DNA from 3 places in the Tumidithrix helvetica PCC 7403 genome. Region 3 is predicted to be linked to each of the others. Evidence: riboswitches for the same ligand, from Rfam matches in the RefSeq annotation. Region 3 holds a riboswitch; each other region holds the start of a gene.

What was found. Region 3 has a riboswitch for cobalamin ahead of ACP2WE_RS06745 (hypothetical protein). Riboswitches for the same ligand answer to the same signal wherever they lie in the genome.
Region 1: it holds a riboswitch for cobalamin, as region 3 does, so the genes downstream of both, cobG (precorrin-3B synthase) here and ACP2WE_RS06745 (hypothetical protein) in region 3, are expected to answer to the same signal.
Region 2: it holds a riboswitch for cobalamin, as region 3 does, so the genes downstream of both, ACP2WE_RS19840 (HupE/UreJ family protein) here and ACP2WE_RS06745 (hypothetical protein) in region 3, are expected to answer to the same signal.

The regions. Positions count from the first base shown of each region.
Region 1 covers NZ_CBDDRA010000004.1:31,635-36,665, forward strand. The annotation lists gene ACP2WE_RS05035 (precorrin-2 C(20)-methyltransferase) at 1-683, opposite strand, end outside; gene cobG (precorrin-3B synthase) at 683-2,329, opposite strand; adenosylcobalamin-variant (AdoCbl-variant) riboswitch at 2,392-2,463, opposite strand; gene ACP2WE_RS05045 (glycosyltransferase) at 2,590-4,092, opposite strand; gene tpiA (triose-phosphate isomerase) at 4,296-5,031, shown strand, end outside.
Region 2 covers NZ_CBDDRA010000025.1:6,792-11,822, forward strand. The annotation lists gene ACP2WE_RS19835 (tetratricopeptide repeat protein) at 1-670, shown strand, start outside; gene ACP2WE_RS19840 (HupE/UreJ family protein) at 812-1,510, opposite strand; cobalamin riboswitch at 1,534-1,679, opposite strand; gene ACP2WE_RS19845 (PhoH family protein) at 1,788-2,735, opposite strand; gene ACP2WE_RS19850 (peptidylprolyl isomerase) at 2,746-3,846, opposite strand; gene ACP2WE_RS19855 (hypothetical protein) at 4,029-4,682, opposite strand; gene ACP2WE_RS19860 (histone deacetylase family protein) at 4,997-5,031, shown strand, end outside.
Region 3 covers NZ_CBDDRA010000005.1:177,163-182,193, forward strand. The annotation lists gene ACP2WE_RS06730 (TFIIB-type zinc ribbon-containing protein) at 1-590, shown strand, start outside; gene ACP2WE_RS06735 (DUF362 domain-containing protein) at 611-1,411, opposite strand; gene ACP2WE_RS06740 (methyltransferase domain-containing protein) at 1,505-2,374, opposite strand; gene ACP2WE_RS06745 (hypothetical protein) at 2,452-2,913, opposite strand; cobalamin riboswitch at 2,988-3,197, opposite strand; gene ACP2WE_RS06750 (DUF4327 family protein) at 3,533-3,754, shown strand; gene ACP2WE_RS06755 (SPFH domain-containing protein) at 3,846-4,838, opposite strand; partial or broken gene ACP2WE_RS06760 (TetR family transcriptional regulator) at 4,919-5,029, opposite strand.

The sequences.
Region 1 (5,031 bases), on a different contig from region 3:
ACAATTCTCTGATTTGGCATCGTCGCCCGTTCGATATACAGTGCCCTTGAGAATAATCCCAACTCTACTAGAACATCTCGAACTTTGCTGAAGTGCCGACCGATTTTGATGATGACTGCTGTATCTGCAACCGCGAGGCGATCGCGTAAAATTTCGGCTGAGAGCGTCGCAGGCATAATACTCAATACATCATCGCGATAGGTTAAAGGAACTCCTAATGCCGACGCACTCGCCATCGTGGAAGAGATGCCTGGTACGACTTCGGTTTTAAACTGCCCTGACAGGCGATTAAACAGATACATAAAGGAGCCATATAGAAATGGTTCTCCTTCACAGAGAACAGCAACATCTTGACCGTTACTGAGATAACCTGCCAATTTTTCGGCAGCTAGATCGTAGTAGGGTTGAGAAGAGCGAACTGGACTAAAGGGCAGGGGCAAGGGAACTTCAATTTGATCGGCACGCAGATAGTCGGCGACGATCGCTCTCGCTAACACCTTGCCATTTTCCATAGTGGGATAGGCAATCACTGGCACCGATTGTAAAATTCGATAGGCTTTGAGTGTAATCAGCTCTGGATCGCCCGGTCCAATCCCCAAGCCATAGAGGCGACCTGTTTGAGGGGCGCGATCGCGCTCTCCATCGGCAGCATTTATCTCAGGATTTATCTCGGAGTCGATCATTATGAATTCTCACTGGTTAATGCATTTACAATTTCCTTGCCAACTTCCTTGAAATCGTCACGATCGCTCAATCCCAAATCGAAGATTTCCTGCAACTGGGGAATAGAATAACCATCGACAAACTGTCTGAAGGATTGACTAAACGGCGTTTGGGGTGACAGATTTACATCCATGGGCGATCGCTGCTGTTGATACACCTGCAACATCCGTTCCACAACCACAGGAATTTCCTCGACGGGCACTGCTCGCAATAGCGGTCGTCCAAAGGATGAATTCAGCGCTCGATCTCTTGCTCCCACATAAATGTCATAGGCTTCGAGCGATCGCTCCTCCTTCACAATCTCAGTTCCCACTAGGGCAATGTCACTGTGACGATACTGAGCGCAGGACTTAGTACAGCCACTAAAATGAATCTCGATCGGTCGATCTAGGCTCACTCGTTGCTCTAAAGTTTTCACGAGTTCTAGAGCATGGTCTTGGGTATGGGTCGCGGCTGACGCACAGCCCCCTCGTCCCGTACAGGCAACCATTCCACTATCTAGGTGCGTAGCTGACCAGTGCAGTCCCAAGTCAGCAATCTCTGTTTGCAGAGCCAGTAAGCGATCGCTGGGAATATTCGCGATCAGAATATTTTGCCAAGGTGTTAGCCGCAATTCCCCACCACCGTAGGTTTGCGCTAGCGCTGCTAAGCTGCGTAACTGGGAAGATGTGATGCGCCCAAGGGGCAAGGCAATTCCCAAATAAAACAGGTTTGGCTGAGACTGAGCGTGACTGCCAAGACGATCGAAGGATTCGTCAAAGGATTCGTCAGCGATCGCTTCTGGGGAAGCTTCACTCCTTGTTAAAGGAAAAGATAGAAGCTGTTGCACCCGTTCCAAATAATGCTCTACGCCCCAATCGGATAAAAGATGGCGCAGACGGGGCTTACGATTGCTGGGATAGGCTTCACGCTTCAGATCGATATAGTCCAGATACACTTGAGCGAGGGCGGCTAACAGGGATACCGTTTGCTCTGGCGCGATCGCGATGTTTGTCATACTCCTGCGATCGACTTCTACATTCAAATGTAGCCGAAACAAGATCTCTGAAGCATTGCCTGATTTCCGATTCGGGATTCGATCGGGGTTTTGCTCAGCGACGAAGGTAATATCATTGCGGAGATTTCGGACTGAAACAGATTCCCCACCATCAAAGCAAACACTAAACTTAGGGGAGAGGTTAGCTAATTCGAGGTGAGTTTGCAAATAGTCATCCCAAGCCTTTACCAAGGGACGAGTATCGAGCCGACTATGGGGATCGATCCCTGCCGTGGGACTTACCATCATATTGCGAATGGGGTCGATGCCGATCTCGCGAGGCGCTAAGCCCAAGTTTTGTAAGTGGTGAAAGCTTTCTGGGGCGATCGCTGTTTGAACTCCTCGAATTTGAAGATTGGCGCGATTGGTCACTTGGACACAACCATCTCCATAGCGATCGGTCAGGTCGGCGATCGCTTTACATTGCGGCTGGTTAAGAATTCCTCCCACAATCCGCATGCGCGTCAAAACGCCATCTTTGGCAACGGAACCATAAAATAATCCTGGGCAGATTGGTAATTTCGCGTTTACATCAATCTGCAATTCGGGTATTTGTTTAGAATGTGACAACGAACTATCTCCTCCCTGTGCGACGCAGGGAAATAAGATTCAAACATTAAGCGTCAAACACTTAGGGGAGCGGCATTCTGGCTTTTACAGTTGCGGCACAGCGTCGGAATCACACCAAACTTTCCCGTCCCCCAGTCTTTGAAACCTATCACAAGCTGACTACCAAAAGCCTGCGATCGGCACTTTTCTTAACGAAATCTTGGGTGATGTTATAATTTTTTCAGCCTTCATAGGGAGAAAACCAGAAATTCATCGGGTAGTTAGATGAACTTAATTTTTTGAGCGGCATACAAGCACATTCGCAAAAGCACCAAGCCTTCTTTAAAGTGGGCAATATTAGATTGTCCGTAGGTACGAGGCTGATACCTCACAGGCACTTCCACAATATGTAGTCCTAGCTTTGCCGCCCCAAACAGCAAATCAAAGTCCCCAAACGGATCGAAGTCCCCAAAATAGCTGCGATTGGCAACGATGCGTTCGTAGTCAGAGCGCCATAACACCTTTGTGCCACAGAGGGTATCTTTGAGCGATTGTCCCAGCAAATATGAGAAGGCGATCGCAAAAAACTTGTTTGCTAGGGTATTTAACCAAGGCATCGCTTTGCCCGATCGCGGATAAACAAGACGAGAACCATTAATAAATTCGCCTCTACCCAAAGCAATTACCTGAACAAATTGCGACAAGTCCTCTGGTTGTACGGTTAAATCGGCATCAAGAATCATCAGGATGTCGCCCGTTGCTTCGGCAAATCCCAATCTCACAGCATCGGCTTTCCCCTTGCCTTTTTGCTGCATACTTTTAAAAGTGAATTGTGCAGCGCCACGCTCTTCTTGCCTATTTTGAGCCTCTGCAACAACCCGTTGAATCTCTTCCCAAGTATTATCTTGCGAATGTCCTTCCACGAAAATAATTTCTGTGTGTTTCCCTAAAGCTGGCATGCGCTCTACAGCCGCTTGAATATTTCCTGCCTCATTCCGCGCTGGAATCACTACACTTACTGAATAATTAGCGATCGCTTCGGTAGCACTGGAAATCGTAGGGCGGGCAATAATATAGTTCGTCAGGCTGAGATTATCAATAACAGGCAGTTGACAAATATAACGGTTGATAAAGTTGGCAAGCAATGGAATCCACTTTGGGCAGAGGAATCGCTTCCCCATTTTGACCGTACTATAGCCAGTTACCATCAGTAGGTTCAGCACATCATGTAGGGATAGCCAATTTTGCGGTGGCTGGGGGCGTCGTTGTCCGATCAGTTCGGCTAAATGCAAAAGCCCCTCCCACTGATAGTTATGGAAGACGAGAACGATCCGCGTGCGCGGATGGCAAAAGGCTTGGAGCCGATCGAGTACCGACTGAATATCGTTAAGATAACCTAGAACCCCTGCGAGGAGAATAAAATCAAATTTTTCAGATTCTAAATCTTCGGGTGTAAGAGCCTCGGCATCAAGACAGTAAAAACGCAAGTCAGAGGGCTGAGAGTCCTTGGGTTGAGATGCAATCGGGTTGGTTTGATGTTTTTCCTGTGCGATCGCAATGGCAGATGGGGCAAAGTCAATCCCCATACCCAAGCTAGGCTTAACGGCAGCGAGTAGACTGCCCGTGCCACAGCCAATCTCAAGTACCTTACTACCCTGTGGAACCAAATATTGGTGTAACTTTTGGATATCCTCGTAGTAATAATGATTGCGATCGCTCCACCAATCTAAATCAGGGGCAATCTGCTCAAAATACGATTGAATTTTATCTTTAAACCTGTCCATCAACTTAAAAATTACTTAATTTACCTTGTACAGGCTTTGTAGGATCGCGGTTTTGAGTTTAACTCAATATCATCCCATGCTAGATATTCATAAAACATAACCGAGAGATCGCTTCATTATTGCTGACCGCTACATACCCTTTTTCGGTAAACTAAAAAGTTACTTAACTGTTTCTATAATTTACATTCAGGGGTAATCAAGCATTGCGTAAGATTGTCATTGCTGGCAACTGGAAAATGTACAAAACCCAGTCTGAAGCAAAAGCCTTTTTTGCTGAATTCCCAGCACAGCTTAACGCTACAGCAAAAGCCGCAAGCGTAACCAACCAACAAATCCTTATTTGTGTCCCATTTACCGATCTAGCGATTTCGCAAGCGATCGCCAGTTCGAGCGCATCACCTAGCATCCATATCGGCGCACAGAACCTGCATTGGGGCGATAGTGGCGCATTCACGGGTGAAATTGCCGCCCCCATGCTGGTTGAATTGGGGATCAAGTTTGCGATCGTCGGGCATAGCGAGCGACGTCAGTTTTTTGGTGAAACCGACGAAACGGTAAACAAAAGGTTAAAAGCCGCTCAAAAGCATGGTATCACGCCCATTTTGTGTGTGGGAGAAAGCAAGCAGCAACGCGATGCTAATGAAACAGAAGCATGGATTTTTTCTCAGTTAGAATATGGACTGAAAGAAGTCGATCAGCAAAATTTGATTATTGCCTATGAGCCAATCTGGGCGATCGGCACGGGTGACACCTGTGAAACTGCCGAAGCCAATCGCGTGATTGGGCTAATTCGCAGCAAACTCACGAATCCTGATGTCACGATTCAGTATGGTGGTTCGGTTAAACCTGAGAATATTGACGAGATCATGGCACAACCTGAAATTGATGGCGTGCTAGTGGGTGGCGCAAGCCTTGATGCCACGGGCTTTGCTCGCATTG
Region 2 (5,031 bases), on a different contig from region 3:
GTATGCGGCGTTAGGCACTGCCTTGCTTAAAAAAGAAAAAGCACCTGAGGCAGTTGAGGTGTTTCGGCGCAGTATTGAGTTAAACCCTAAAGTTGCAGCCAACTATAACGGGTTGGGTTTAGCATTGCGCCGTCAAGGCGATCTAAGTGGGGCAATCGCTGCCTACGAGCAAGCCATCAATCTCAGCCCTAGATATGCGGCTGCCTACAACAATCTCGGTCGTGCCTTATCCGATCAAAATAAACCTGTGGATGCGATCGCCGCGTTTCGGAAAGCGATCGATGCCGAGCCTAGAAATAACGTTGCCTACAGTAATTTAGGTAATTTACTCCGCACCCAAGGAGATAGTGCTGGTGCTGTTGAGGCTTTTACCCGTGCGATCGTCTATGGCAAAGAAGAGTTATGGGTTGACTACGCGAGTCTTGGTTTAGCCCTTGCCGATCAAGGCAAAATGCGAGAATCTTTAGACGCTTACAACAAAGCGATTTCTCTGAACCCCAGTTACGCTAGGGCACATTTTGGTTTAGGGGCTTTATACACAATGCAAGGCGATATTAGTAGCGCCATTCGCTCTTATCAAGAGGCACTGAGGCTCTACGAGGCTGACAATAATACAGAGTGGGTAAAGCGTACCCGCCAAGCATTACAGGCTTTGCAGGGCATCACCTAAAGCAATAGATTCATCTCAAACTAAGAAAGACAGTTGTAGAGACAATTCATGAATTGTTACTACAACTGTCCTTCCAGACTCTCCGCCATTTTCAATGGTTGCTGGAGATCTAACCGCCTAAAAAGCAGTTAGATGAATTGATTAGATTTTGGAAATTGGAAATAGAACGGCAATAACTTGGGAAGCGAAGAAAGCTAGACCAATACCAGAAATCACTAGACCGGCAGAACGCAACTGTATGGGGGATTGCTGTTCGGCTTTTTGCTTGAGGATGGTTGCCTTACCAATCCAAAATGCAAGGAGTGACACCACCAGTTGCACAATTGTAAATCCAATCAGATAAGCAATTAGAGGAGTAGTTTCTGCGCCAAAAATGGATTCGCCATACGCATAACCATGAAATATGCCAGCAAGCGCTGAAAGCCCTGCAACGACAAAAGTATTAAATCTATCCTTCTCAATCAACAAAATACCGAATAGCAAGATCGATCCAGAAACAAATAGCTCAACTCCTGGAAGATTTATGCCTGCTAGATGTGCCCCAGTACCAAGCATCGCAGATAATACAAACGAAATCGGAATCATCAGTCCCTGTCGCTTAATAGCAGCAAGCAAGCCAACTGCCACAAGAAATGCAAAATGGTCGGGTCCAATCAAGGGGTGCGCTATACCAGATACAAAACCTTCAAAGAAGTTAGATGCCATTTTTCCATCCATGGCATGGTGAGCAAAAGCTGGTGTGGCTGACAACAACAAAACACCAAACAATGCAGCTAAACAGACTGCCTTATAGACAACCTTATTAAAAGGAAGAAACCGAGAATTTTTAAATTTATTCATTTTCTGTGCCTCGCAGATATTAGGAATGAGCAAGATCGTCGGCGGGCATCCTGACTCAGAGATTTTTGCGATCTCATTACAGTTGCGGGACAGTGTTGGACTTACACCAAGCTTTCCCCGTTAACTCTGACGGTCAAATTCCGACAGAACCGATTTTATAGCCTAATAAAGATATCACGCTTGAAAGTGCCCAATCCTGCCTACGCAATTCTTATTATGGCAACTGTGACAGCTTAATACTTTTCCCCAAAAACAAGGCTCGGAAGTAGTTTGCAAGCTAGTGTTCGGCTAGCTCGTAGGCAGCAACAATTTTTTGCACGAGTGGATGGCGCACAACATCAGACTTAGTAAAGTGACTAAAGGCAATACCCTCAACCCCTTCTAAGATCTTTTGCGCCATTTTGAGCCCAGATTTTTGATGATGGGGCAAGTCAATTTGGGTGACATCTCCTGTCACCACCATGCGAGAGTTAAATCCCAGACGCGTCAGCACCATCTTCATCTGGGAGATCGTGGTGTTTTGTGCTTCATCCACGATGATGAAGGCATTGTTTAACGTGCGACCTCGCATATAGGCGAGTGGAGCAACCTCAATCACACCACGCTCGATCAAGCTGGGGATTTTTTCTGGATCCATCAACTCGTACAAAGCGTCATAGAGAGGGCGCAAATAAGGATCTACTTTTTGTTGCAGATCGCCAGGTAAAAAGCCTAGCTTTTCGCCTGCCTCCACGGCAGGACGGGTTAAAATCAGACGCTCAAACTCCTGATTTTGCAATGCCTTGACGGCTGCCACCGCTGCCAGAAAGGTTTTGCCAGTCCCCGCAGGACCAATCCCAAAGATCAGATCGTGGTTTTCCATGTCCTGCACGTATTGCTGCTGCTTGAGCGTGCGTGGCTGAATCTGTCCACCTCGATGGTTCCTTGTAATCGCTGGTCGATCGCTCCATGATTCCGCCCGTTGTTCTTCCACAGCTTGTTTGGCTGCCAAAATATCGACCGAAGCGATCGCTCGATCTTGCGACCAGAGTTGCTTGAGGGCGCGAACAATTTGCAAACAGAGGGAAATCTGCGGTTCAGTACCCTCGATCAGTAAATCTTGTCCGCGCAGAACCAATTTTGTGCCTGTCTCAAGGGCAATTAATTTAAGGTTTTCTCCCCTAGTCCCTGCCAAACGTATGGCACTACTGGGACTAGGTAGACTGAAAGTTTGGGATTCACCCATGGGTTATAAATTACTTGCTGGTAACGAGGTTTTCTAACCCGCTAATAACGCGAGCAGAAAGAATTTTGTCTCCTAACTTTAGTTTACGCAAAACTTCTTCGCCTGTGGTGACATATCCAAAAGCCGTGTAGTTGCCGTCGATCAAATTTAAACCTGCAGGGGTCAGATCGGACTCAAACAAATACAGGAAAAACTGCGAGGAACCGCCATTAGGATCGGTACCAGGGTGAGCCATTGCCACGGTGCCATAGGCAGAAAACGGCAGTACGGGTAACGTGCCAACCATGCCGAGTTCATCAAAGGTATGTTCGTAGACTGGATCTTTTTTATTCACCACGCGAATTTCTAGGGGCACAGTGCGAACTTTACCTGTTGCGGAATCCACAAAGCCATCTGCCTCACCCGCAGGATCGCCAGCTTGCAAGAAGAAGTTGTCATCAGCCCGATTAAAGGTTAAACCGTTGTAAAAGCCCCGTTGAACCAAATCGACAAATTGACCTGCATTGACAGGGGCACTAAAGCCATCCAAGGTCATCGTGAAATTCCCTTTCTCTGTTTCCATTTCGACGATCGCTCGGCCCTTAAGCTGGGGCAATCCTGAATATTTTGCGGGAACTTCAAAGGGAAATGCCTGAACCATTTGGCTCTCAATCGTTCCCACATATTCCAGCGCTTTTTCGCTTAGGGGTTTGATGTTGTTTCTGTCTTTGGTGGCGATCGCTTCTTGCAGGGGAACAAGCACATTGCCAAGACTGGCAAGGCTTTCTTCCGCCGATTGTTTCGCGGCTGGGGTAACACTTGCCAAAATCTGGTCGCGTTTTTGCGACACGCTTAACAGAATACTATCTACATCTTTGCTTAGACCTTTCCAGCGTTTGAGATTGGCTTGGCGGGGCATACCCTCTAATTTAAGCTGAATCTCCCGCACGATCGAATTGTCAACGGGTAAGGCATTTCGTAGCAAAACGCTTGCATCTTTGATCGCACTTTTATTGGGTAAAGCCGCAAAACTAGGCTGAGGATAAACCACGCACCCAATTGCTATCAAAACTGTCACAGCGATCGCAATTGCGACCTGCGACCAATTTGCCAAGAATTTATTTCTAACCATGAGACCTAGATGAATGAACTAGCCATTTAAAATGCTAGGACATTTGGGAACTAGAGAAAAAAATAAAATGATTCGTTATAGCAATCCTCAATGAGTTGTAATAATTTGTTGCGCAGGCATCTTGCCTGCAAGGGCTAGAAGCCCGTACTACGTTCGCAAACACAAGGATCGCTTTAGAAAAATTAACTAGGACGAATAAACCAGAGGCTTCTTTTGCCATCATGGCTAATGGAGTCAACGATGAGGTCTTTGACTTTGAGGGGCAACCGCGCTTCTTTTCTCGCACGGCGAAGCGTATTGACCGAACATTCTAAAATTTTAGCAACCTCTGTGGTGCTCCAAAGTCGGGTAAACACATCATCGGGCAGATTAGACATGCTTTTGGCAAGTTCTGCCCAAGACTGCACGTAAATTTCTGTGGCATCTTCATGTTCGATGGTTGCTTCTGGCTCACTTTCTTCTGGCTGCACGGGGTCAAGATCTAACGTGCCGTAGATATCTGTATCGACATAAAGCTGCAAGTTGAGGATATCTTCCCAACTTTTTAAAAAATCTGAACTCGCAGGATCGTCTATGTCTTCTTGATTAACCAGTAAATGATAGTTTGGTGGACTAGGTAGGCTAGGTGGGCTTGGTGGGAAATTTACAGAAAGATCTACGCCACCCTTTGGCTCAGTCTTTAATTGCAGAATGAGATCTGAAAGCGCTTTCAGCACGCTATCTTTGCGTCCATTTTCATAAAGAGCGTTAAGCTCATTTACCATCGGAACCAACTCTTCTGGCACTGAAAGCATGGCACTGTCTAGGCGATCGCTGGGCTGGTGAGTATCTACCACAGGGCTTGTTATTGGACACTTTTAAGAAAGATTACTGTTGACAAGCAGGCAAGAAATTACAAAACAACAATAAAGTAAATATAGCAATCCTATTTAATTTGTATGTAGGGGCACATGAATCACCCCTACGATTCTAAGCAGAGAAAAATTGCTCATGAATCATGCTTGATTGCGATTGGTAATGCCTAACGGATAATTCTTAAAGTATAGCGTTAGGTTTAACGTTAAATTTAATCGCGATCGCGTTAGACTGCATTCCTCTCGTTTTACTCTGGCTCGTTGGCTCAGATATTCATCTAGAATACCCACCCTCTATGTCTTTATCAACATTCCCGATAATCTACTCAGA
Region 3 (5,031 bases):
AACAGGTTCAACTGGTGGCAAGTCAGCTCAGTCAGGGTCTATCCGTTTGTCATTGTTCGACCTGTGAAGGCAATTGGATCCCCTGTGTCGAGTACGAACAATGGCAGGCACAACAACTGATCGCTCTCCAAGAATCTGTGGAGTTGCCCGTGACAGAACCAGCATTTCTCGATGAATCGCTGAATTTTGCCCCTGCTGCAACGGATGCAAAAGCGGGTTTATGTCCAGAATGTGGGAGTTACTTGGCAAGGACGAAAATAAGTCTTAAACAACCTTTTTATCTAGAGCGTTGTCCAGTTTGTAGCGGAATTTGGTGTGACAAAGGCGAATGGGAAGTTTTAGAAAAGTTAGAGTTAACGACAAAAATTCCACAGCTTTTTTCGAGCCCATGGCAAGCACAAATGCGCGAGAAGGTGCAACTCGAACAGGAACGACAGGCTGTGATTGAAAAATTAGGCATAGAATTAGCACAACGAACTTTCGATCTGGCGGATGCCCTAGAAAAGCATGAGAATGGCAGCTTTGCGATCGCTTACGTGATCCGTCGATTCGATAAAAACTCAGATAAAGACGCCAAGGGCAATGCCTGAGCGATTCCGCTAAATTTCATCTAAATTTCGTCCGCTAAATTTCGCAATTGCGCGATCGCATCCAAATAGCTAGGCATGGGTTCCTCGCCAACCGCACAGGCTTCTCGGTCTACAGAAATTGGATCTTCACCCCAAAACACTTTGCCCAAAGCGATCGCCCTGCCTTTGTCAGGTTTCCAATCAGGACTGAAATATTTGCGATCGCCATCTACAACAGCGCCATCAAACAAATAGCCGAGGCTAAAGTAAACATCCTGCAAAATTAACGGAACCGAAGGACGATGCAATTGCCCTCGCGAATTTGCACTTCTGGCTTTGTAATGCGATCGGGGGAATAGCCCATACAGATTTTTTAAAGAAGCGGAAACCAGCGATTCGCCCTTGAGATGCGTGCGTTTGAGCGCACCGATAGTAATACGGCAGTCAACTTCTTGTAATAGAGCAGGGGCAAACATGCTTTTAAATCGAACGGGTTGGGGCGATCGATTCACATATTCAACAAGGGGTAAGGTGTCCGCATCGAGCAACTGCATTCCATCGTCGAGAAGTTCATCTAAACCATGGCGACGGGCAATCTCAGAGAGGCTGACGGGCGAACATACGCCCTCTACGATTAGAATCTCAGCCTTGGGGCTGGCTAACCTTAACCCTTTTAGAACTGCATCTAAGACCTGCATGCTCACGGTTACGGGCGGCTTGACAGGATAGCCGAGGTTGGGTTTTACCAAAATCCGTTTTGCCGCGATCGCACGGGCTGGCGGTTGATAGATAAACGCATCGGTGTCTGCGATTTGAACTTCAGAATTTCCCTGACCTAGCATTCCCTTGTCTCCGACTTATACCAATTTCCCTTGAATTTGCCACAGATCGGGTTTTGGGTTCCGCGCAGAGCGCGGTCTTTTCAAAAAATGGTATTAGACTTTTACCGAGGCGGGATCGGCTAATTGCCAAAGTTGAATTTCGTAGCAAAGATGTTGCTTGAATAACGATGAAGCGGCTTCACCCTCAGCGACGAGCTTCTTGAAGCGATCGCCAAATAGACGATCGATCAACGCGTATATCGGAGGAACGGCAATCTGGACGAGATTTGACAAATAGTGGATCGTTGACAGACCAAAAATCTGGAAGTTATGCACGCAAATATCGATGGTTGGCGCAATATGAGCCGAAATATCCTCAGACTTAACCAGTTTGAACCCCGCTCGTTCCATTGCAGCCTTTAAGTCGGCTACAACATGGCAGTTTGAGAACATCCCTTCACGGTACTCTGCGTTGGTGCGTAACATATCAGCGAGCAAGACATAGCCACCCTTTACGGCTAAGTGGGCTGCACCCTCTGCAATATCTTTTGCTGACATATATTGACTGCTTTCGCTAAATAGCAACAGATCGTAAGCAGGTGAGGGATTTTTGGCGTGAGAAGTTTCTACAAATTTCTCGAATGTTGACATATGAAAGGGCGCTTCACCGCCCGTGCGAGTGAGAAAACCTTCCTGTTGGGATGGATCTGGAGCTAAGCCTTCGACTTTAAAGCCTTGCTTAAGTAAATAAGCGGCATTCCCACCGATGCCACAGCCGACATCAAGGATGGTGTGAACTCCTTCAGGAATAAAAGCAAGTAAATGATAAGCGTAGGATTCTTGGGCTTTGCGGAGCCCTAAAATTGTCAGATCGTCGAATGAGGTGGGGATTGGTTCCCAATAGCCATAGTGGAGGTACTGAGAACCCGTGATCTCCATATAGTATTGGAGTGCGGCATTTTGATAGCGAGTTACTTTATTCATATAATTTGTGATTCATATAATTTGTGATTTATCTAATTTGTGATAGGGATATTGGTCTAAATCTGAGATCGATCCTTTCAAACTCGTTGAGATGGACTGAACTCAAACTCTTCCCAACGATTGCAAACTTGGTCGTAGCATTCAGACGGAGCGATCGCCATATTTTGCAAGAGAGTAAACTCAGCCTGGCGACCAGCCGCCAATAACATAATTGCTTCTCGGTGCGGATTGTAAGTCTGCACCACTTGCAGAAGCATTTCGATTACATCTGGCTCTAGACTGCCAATGGGAGGATGGTCGGGTATCTGCGTTTGTGAAATAAATTGAATTTGAAATGGAACTAAATCGGTAATTGCTGTGGAAGAATGAATGATTTTGGCATCGACAGTACAATCTACAATTCCTCGACCCGATTGCAGAAAGCCTTTCCAAGCATGGTATCCAATCATCATTAGGTTGGCGTGAATAAATCCACTTTGCCAATAGCCAAAATTTCCTTGCCAGTCACTATCGTTAAAGCGCAATGAACCGCCCCGCACCTATAGATTGGGACAACGAGCTTTTTAAATTTATAAACATCATCTATACCTCGCAGATGAATCATTGTTTTGATGGGTCGATGGCGCGATCGGCGGGCATTCTGACTCAAAAGTTACCAGTGATTAGTTCGCAGTTTTTCGTGAAATTACCAACTCACTGTGTGCTGCTAAATGTTTGCTGGCTACTAAATTTACAGTTGCGGGACAGTACTGGACTCACACCAGGTTTTCCCCGTTACCTCTAGTGGCTGTTTCCCACTAGAACCGACAGTTTCTCAACTTTAACATACGAGAGATTCGGTCAGCGTAACAACCAAAATTTCAGCGATCTTGGCTAAAAATCAAAAAATCCAGATATAGAATTTGCAAAATATGGATTTCAGGTGTAATATGCAAAGCTGGCAACGCAGAATGTTGGCGTTTAGTCCTTTACCAATTTTTAAGCTAAGTTTAAATAGGCAAAGTCGAGATCGGGCAAGTTTGAGACTCTTTGAGTTGATCGAATTGCCCAGATCCTAAGCTGCCAAGAGATTGAATTGCCACAATATTCAGGTTGACGATCTTAAAGTTTCAAAAATCGCACCTGTCTTATAGAACGAATGCAACCTTTACGGAGTTTATGAATACACAAGTAGCTCACCCTATGGTGAAGTTTCAAAACCAAGTGCGATCGCTGGTTAAATCTAAGTTGGTCAAGCCAAGCGATTGCCTATGGCAAATTTCCTTGATTTTTGGGGACGAATGGCAGCACTGGAAACAGGAACTGTCAGAATTTGGTTTTAGTACCCAAGATGCCATCAGCAGCCTATTAGAAGTAGAAGCATGGGATGAAGAAGAGTAAATAGCATTTAGCTAAATACTTTTAGCTATCAGTTGTCAGTTGCAACCTGAATGCTGATAGCTAAGTATTTTCTTGCCATATTTGCACTTAGCTATTTGCCCCAGTCACTGGGTAAACCATCGACGGGCATTGCGTCACTGGGCTCACTAATAATCGACTTCATCCCTTCTAAAGTAGCGGGAATCGTGCGCGGATCCATAAACATGACTTTGCTGCTGTTACTGGCACCGATTGTCGCTCCCATGTCGATGTAGTTTTGGGCAAGCAGGAATTGTAAAGCAGACTGCGCTTGGGGATTTCCCTTGGTCGCTTGAACCAAAACTTGGAGGGCTTGGGCTGTACCCTGCGATCGCAGCACCTGCTCTTGCCGTTGCGCCTCAGCTCTAAGTACGCGAGCTTGCTTTTGACCCTCCGCTTCTAGAATTGCTGCCTTTTGCTGTGCTTCTGCCGCTAAAACCTGAGCATCGGCTAAACCTTTGGCTTTATTGATGGCTGACTCGCGTTCTCCTTCCGATGTGAGAATTGTCGCTCTTTTTTTACGTTCGGCGGTCATTTGAAGTTCCATAGACTCCTGTACTGCCTTAGCGGGTAAAATGTCACGCAATTCTACCCTTGTAACTTTTACACCCCAAGGATCGGTGGCATCATCAAGATCCCGTAAGAGAATCTCATTGATTTGAGAACGCGCAGTAAAGGTTTGATCGAGCTCCAAGCTACCTAACTCAGACCGAATCTGGGTTAGCACAATATTGGTCATGGCTTGACGCAGATTCTCAACACGATAAAAAGCTTTCTCCATATCGACGATGCGCCAGTAAATTACGGCATCAGCCGTAATCGCAACGTTATCTCTGGTAATACATTGTTGGGGAGGAATATCGAGAACTTGTTCTTTGATCGAGCCTTTGTATGCGATCGTATCGACAATGGGGACGATAAAATTTGGTCCCGCTGAAAGCTTGCGTTTATATTTACCAAAGGTTGCAACCAAAGCTTCTTCACCTTGATTGATAACCTTAAACGAATTAGCTCCAATGCCTAAAACAACGACACTACCAACGATTACACTAATAAAGTCGGCCATATTTGCTAATTTTGAACTCTATCTACCAGCATACCTCAGTCTTTAAAAGTCACGCGATCGCGTGACTTCTTACAGGAGCATCAAGAGATTTCCGCATCTTTAAGAAAAAAACGTAGGGCACGGCTTATGTAAGCCGTCCATGATTCGGTTGTGGGCTGAAAGATTAAGGCATACAGCATAATTCCACTCATTC